2 regions of the Paenibacillus hamazuiensis genome follow, and region 1 is predicted to be linked to the other one. Evidence: riboswitches for the same ligand, from Rfam matches in the RefSeq annotation. Region 1 holds a riboswitch; the other holds the start of a gene.

Evidence for each region. A riboswitch is a leader RNA that binds a small molecule or an ion and turns the genes downstream of it on or off. The one in region 1 is predicted to bind cyclic di-GMP.
Region 2: it holds a riboswitch for cyclic di-GMP, as region 1 does, so the genes downstream of both, MYS68_RS23875 (chemotaxis protein CheX) here and MYS68_RS30230 (PilZ domain-containing protein) in region 1, are expected to answer to the same signal.

What each region holds. Positions count from the first base shown of each region.
Region 1 covers NZ_JALRMO010000001.1:6,897,507-6,900,711, forward strand. Annotated here, with positions in the region: tRNA gene MYS68_RS30215 (tRNA-Pro) at 1-2, opposite strand, end outside; tRNA gene MYS68_RS30220 (tRNA-Arg) at 32-108, opposite strand; gene tadA (tRNA adenosine(34) deaminase TadA) at 194-721, opposite strand; cyclic di-GMP riboswitch class I at 914-1,005, shown strand; gene MYS68_RS30230 (PilZ domain-containing protein) at 1,114-1,827, shown strand; gene ychF (redox-regulated ATPase YchF) at 1,980-3,080, shown strand; gene prfA (peptide chain release factor 1) at 3,129-3,205, shown strand, end outside.
Region 2 covers NZ_JALRMO010000001.1:5,500,892-5,504,096, reverse strand. Annotated here, with positions in the region: gene MYS68_RS23885 (ATP-dependent DNA ligase) at 60-710, shown strand; gene MYS68_RS23880 (YqjF family protein) at 631-1,311, opposite strand; cyclic di-GMP riboswitch class I at 1,495-1,578, shown strand; gene MYS68_RS23875 (chemotaxis protein CheX) at 1,668-2,114, shown strand; gene MYS68_RS23870 (alpha/beta-type small acid-soluble spore protein) at 2,213-2,500, shown strand; gene MYS68_RS23865 (hypothetical protein) at 2,579-2,794, opposite strand; gene MYS68_RS23860 (polysaccharide deacetylase family protein) at 2,822-3,205, opposite strand, start outside.

The sequences.
Region 1 (3,205 bases):
CGAAGATTTGAAAAGCATATAGCGAGCTGCATGGCGCGCCCGATACGATTCGAACGTACGACCTGCAGTTTAGGAAACTGTCGCTCTATCCTGCTGAGCTACGGGCGCGCAGCGAAATTAATAATATCACATCATAAAGAGATTGTAAAGATCTTTTATGGGCGTTGGCACCATTTACATGCCGTCTGCGGAATCACGGGATGTTCTTCCCGCGAAGCCGGCGAAAAAATTGCGTCAGCATGGAGCTGCATTCTTCCTGCAAAATCCCGCTTATGACTTCCGTACGATGGTTGAACCTTTCCTCCTGCAGCAAATTCATAAGCGTTCCTGCGCAGCCGGCCTTCGGGTCCGGAGTTCCGTAAATCACTTGACTGATTCGGGATTGCACGATCGCGCCGGCACACATCGGGCAAGGCTCAAGCGTAACGTACAGCCTGCAATCCGTCAGCCGCCAGGCCTTAAGGTATTCGCTGGCTTCGCGAATCGCCAGCAGCTCTGCATGGGCAAGTGGGTCCGCGGCGGTTTCCCGCAAATTATGGCCGCGCCCGATGATTTGATCGTTCCAAACGATAACCGCGCCTATGGGCACCTCTTGTTTTTCTTCCGCCAAACGAGCTTCCTTTATAGCTTCCCTCATGTACATTTCATGTGTATGTATCTGCAAAACGGCACCTCTGGACGCATAGTGGATACGAAACGAACATGCATTCGTTGTTAACATGTTGTGGATAACCCTGTGGATAAACGGCGGATTATTCACATTTTATTGTAGGGGATTGTGGGTAGAATCTCAAGCAACGAAACTGTATCCGGTCATTATGAAAACAATGTAAATTGTTTGAAAACCTATTGAAAACGGATTTTTTTCTCGATATACTGAGTCTATATTCATAGGAACAATTACCTATATAGATACCGATAATAGCAAACTTGCCGAAAGGCAAGGACGCAAAGTCAAAGGGTCTAAGGTTCCAATTGAGGAGCGATGACAGCCTGGCTGCCGGGTTAACGTGTGCTGTATGCTCGTACTGTACATGAGGCGGTGCAAAGCTGTCTTCGGCGATTCCGGAGGCGGCTTTTTTCCTATATCGATAAGGAAGGGTGGTTTTGGTAATGAGGTCGATGCCTGCGTTCAGAAAAAAAGCCCAATTTGAGTTTGCCCCGGAAAAATATCAAAGTCCGGCTGGAATTTTGCTGAACAGCCGAACGGTGGTAGAGAAAAACGATTATGTGTCCACAGGAGTATTGTCGTACGCCGAAGGCGATATTCTTGAAGTTGAACTGAACAACTATAACGTATTCGAGCTTGGGGACAGCGTCAAATTAACCGTTTATTCGCCGGGCGGAATTTACATGTTCGGTTCGACCGTCGTTGCCAAAGACCATGGAGCCTTAATGTTCATCAATCCGCCGAGCAATCAGAAACGTTTTGCCGAAAAAAGGGACCATCCCCGCGTTCCGGTATCGCAGGAAGGCCGCATCCGCTCGCTGATTTCTCCCGAGCCGTCCGCTGGCGGTCTACATGAAGACATTATGCTGAATATTGAGAATATCAGTGTAAGCGGTCTTGGATTTACGGTGGGGCACGAGGTGCAATTGGACCCGCAGATGCGAATTGAAATCGAGATGGACCTCGGAATGCCGATTCCGTGCATTGCCGAAATTATCCGCAAGGAACCGTCTCAGGGCGGTGTTTATTATGGCGCCAAATACGTCGAATTAAGCGGGGACAAAGCGAATTCGCTCAGGGCATTTGTGCTGAAAAAGCAGGTGGAGACGCATTTCAGCAAGAAAAAGGAAGCTCAGGCCAAACGTATGTTCAAGTAACTTATTTGCAAGCTCCGCATACCGTTGATTCGGGTGGCGGGGCTTTTTTAACGCACCTGGAAAGGAAATGGATAGATTTATTGTGAAAAGAGAAGAGCAAATGTATAATAGTTGTGTTTGACGTTATTGAAACTTGAGGAGTTGTTAAATATATGGGGCTTTCATGTGGTATTGTCGGACTTCCCAACGTGGGCAAATCGACGTTGTTTAATGCGATTACGCAGGCGGGGGCGGAGTCGGCCAACTATCCTTTCTGTACGATAGATCCGAACGTAGGCGTCGTTGAGGTGCCGGACGAGCGGCTGCAAAAGCTGGCCGACATCGTCACGCCGAACCGCATCGTGCCGACGGCGTTCGAGTTTGTAGATATTGCCGGGCTCGTGAAGGGCGCAAGCAAGGGCGAGGGGCTTGGCAACAAATTTCTCGCGCACATCCGCGAGGTGGACGCCATCGTGCATGTGGTGCGGTGCTTCCAGGATGAGAATATCACGCACGTCTCCGGCAAGGTCGATCCGATCAGCGATATCGAGACGATCAATCTGGAGCTGATTTTGGCGGATATCGAATCCGTTGAAAAGCGTATTGAGCGTTCGCGGAAAAATATGAAGGGCGGCGACAAAAAATACGCTCAGGAAGTGGAATGTCTGGACCGTATCAAAGAGGCGCTCTATAACGACAAGCCGGCGCGCAGCGTCGAGTTGGACGACGAAGAGAAGCTGCTCCTCCGCGATCTGCATCTGATCACGATGAAGCCGGTGCTGTATGCGGCGAACGTCAGCGAAGCGGAAGTGGCGAATGCGGACGGTAATCCGTATGTGCAGAAGGTGCGCGAATACGCGGCGCAGGAAGGCGCCGAGGTCGTTCCGATCAGCGCCAAGGTGGAGGCGGAAATCGCCGAGCTGGAAGGCGAAGACAAGGAGATGTTCCTGGAGGAGCTCGGCATTCAGGAATCCGGCCTCAACCGGCTCATCCGCGCGGCATACAAGCTGCTCGGATTGTACACGTATTTTACGGCCGGAGTACAGGAAGTGCGCGCTTGGACGATCCGCAAAGGCATGAAAGCTCCTCAGGCGGCAGGCGTCATCCATACCGATTTCGAACGCGGCTTTATCCGTGCGGAAGTGGTCGGCTACGAGGATCTGGTCGGAAGCGGTTCGATGAACGCGGCCAAAGAAAAAGGTTTGCTCCGTCTGGAAGGCAAGGAATACGTCGTGCAGGACGGAGATGTCATGCACTTCCGTTTTAACGTTTAACGGATCATGTATAATATATATAGAATGAGCAACAGGAGGTGAATCCACATGTTGGATAAATTGCAGGCATTGGCCGACCGATATGAAAAGCTGAGCGAACTTCTGTGCGATCCGGATGTAGCGAG
Region 2 (3,205 bases), 1.4 Mb from region 1:
CTATTTTCCTGATAAACCGCAGGCTGCTCCATGGTACAATGGAATGCGGGGGAATGTCTATGATTATCGCACCGATGATGCTCGAAAGTGCCGAAAATCCGTTTGACGCAAGAGATTATATATTCGAGCCGAAAGTGGAAGGACTCCGCGTGATATTAACCCGAACGGAGATAGAGACCAGATTGTTATCGCATAAAAAATATGAAGTCACTCGATTGTTCCCGGAACTTCACTGCGTCCCCGTTGAAGGGAATGTCATCCTGGATGGGGTCGTGTGCCGTATAGACCCGGAAAGCGGCTTTTATGACGGTGCTCCAGTTGCGGAAAGAATGCGCTTTAGCAAAAGAAAGCAGATAGAGGCGGCAGTCCGCAACTGTCCTGTGATCTTTACCGTTTTCGATGTTCTTTCCTATAAAGACAGGGATTTACGAAAGCTGCCGCTTATGAAAAGAAAATCGATTTTGGAGTCGATTTTAACGGAAAATGAATTTTTTCAAAAAATATCTTATATCGAGAACGAAAGAGATCTGGTTTATAGCGCTATGTTTAACCGCGAACCGGAAGGCTTGATCGCTAAAAGAAAAGACAGCAGGTATGTAGGAAGAAGGTCCCACGATTGGGTGCATTTGATCAGCCCGGAGACAAAGGCCAAATCCATACTTCCAGTCGTTTTGAAAAATGAAGATGAGGTTTTTGACCCGACGGCTTGATCGATTGAGCTGTCATCATGGTATTCAGTCCGATATCGGCTTCTGCCTGCTGCAGCGGCCACGGCAGGTGAAGTATATCCCCCCGCACAACTTCCCTCTTACGATTTGTCGTATACAGACAGTATCGCTCGGTAAGCCAATATTCCCATGATCCCTGCGAGGCATAAAAAACGGGAGAAACAGGTTTATATCGTCCTTCGAATGCAACCGGAGTTTCGGTTGTATTTTTTCTGCGGCTTCGGTAACGGATGATTCCGTCCTCATTTGTGCATTCCATTTCTGCATAGAAATACGGAAGATGAAAAAACGTTTTGGCAGTCTGCACTGCCAGCCGGTTGGCCGCGTCGAGGCTGAAAAAATAAACACCCGGTTTACCGTTTACGGTAACGTAGGTTCTTACGTTGATTTCGGGAAAACGATCGGTAAACGGGATAGGAGGCAGGCCTCGCAGCCGTATACCGCTCATCCTGAAAGGCACGACGCCGATCCAGGCGAAGCCGTCGAACGTATCGAGCGTCATTCCGGAAGGAATCATTTCACGGATTTCCTGAGGGCGGACCGGCCAGTGTGCAAACAGAAGGTCGTGCCAAATTTGCTTCATGATCCAGGACGATTCAGGGACGGGCCACGGACGGTGGGCTTGAGAAACGGGCAGCTTCAATGTAAGGACAACTCCTTAAGACTTATTTTTATCGATTCCATGAAATTTTGTCCAATTTGTTAGTGCCTAATTTCGACTGATATGGTAAAATAGTAGTACAACTCACGACTCACAGGCAAGTCAAATCCGAAACGGCAAACCTATTGAAAAATAGGGACGCAAAGCTTCAGGCCTAAAGGAGAATCCAATGGCGGCTGAGTTACCGAAATTTGTGTTTTCTATTCCTGAGAGTGTATTCAGAAATAGCGACCACCCGTTTCGGGTGGTTTTTTTTGCATAAAACGGAGGGATTTCTGATGCAAGCGGCTTATATTAATCCTTTTCTCGCTTCGTCGGTGATGGTTATCGAGCAGCTTATCAACGTAAAGCCGACTGTCGGCGAATTGAAGATTTTGGATGTCTCCATGGGGGGCGATCACATCTGGCTGAAAATAGGTTTAATCGGACAGATGAAGGGAGACATAATTTTTGGCTTCCCGGAGCAGGTTGCGCTGAAGATCGTGTCCGGAATGATGGGCGGCTTTCAAGTGACGCAGTTCGACGAGCTCAGTCAAAGCGCCATAGGCGAGCTGGGCAATATGATCAGCGGAAATGCCAGCACGATGCTCTACAATGAAGGCATCGAGATTGACATTACGCCTCCTAACCTGATTCAAGGTGAGATGACCGGAGTGAAAAAAGCATTTTCGATTCCTCTCAATTTGCCGGATATCGGCGGATTTCATATTTACGTCATGGCCTAGTACATAGATCGTTCGGTTGAGGTTAACCTATGGAATAAGCACGGCTGAGGGATGAACTTCATCTGTGCTTATAAGCTGGTTATAGGAGGTTAACCGTAATGGCTCGAAGAAGGAGCAATCGACGACTCGTCGTACCCGGCGCGGAGCATGGTGTTGACCAGTTCAAAGCACAAGTGATGAAACAGAAAGGTTATCAGACTTCGCCGGACCGGCCCGATCAGGTCAAATATGAGGTGGCACGAACGCTTGGCATACCGCTGGAGCCGGGGAATAACGGAAACCTGACCACAGAGCAGGCGGGAAAAATCGGCGGTCAGATCGGCGGTACGATGGTACGGGAAATGATTAAGATGGCCCAGCAGCATTTGGCCGGACCAAGACGTTAATGGAAAAGGAGCTCAGGGCCGCACATCTGCGGCATTGGCTCCTTTTTGCTTGCTTTGCTTACTCGTGGAGGCTGCGGCTTACTTCTCCTCTTCCTTTTCCTCCTGGTCTTCCTGATCGCTTTGATCGGCATTGATAATGACCGTGTATTGCATATTATCATGTTTAATGACTTGGGCCACTTCGATATAAGGAGTTCCGAGCTCCTGTTCGGCATCTTCGACCAGCTGCTGCAGCTTCTGGCTCAGGCTGGCGTTCCAATCCAAGGTGACGTCCACAAAATATTGTTGAATCATGGTTGTAAGTATACTCCTTTCGCGAAATCACTTCTGTTTCGATTCATGCAGCAGCTCGGGCAGCGTGACAAGCTCCAGACCTTTGGCCCGCAGCTGCTCGATGATGCCGGGCAGCGCCTGCACGGTTCCGGATAAATCCTGGCCGTCGCCTCCGCCCGAATGCTGAAGGATGATAGCTCCGGCCCGGGCATCCTTCATGACGTTATAGGTGACTTGCTGTGCATTCAATTGCCGCCAATCCTGAGAGTCAACATTCCAGTTGACGACAAGCATACGCTCAGCCGCCGCCCATTTCAGCTGGCTTTCGCTGATTTCTCCATAAGGGGGGCGCAAAAATCGCGGACTGTATCCTGTCAACCTTTTAATAATCGCGTCGGTTTTACGGATTTGCGATTTATATTTTTCATCGGG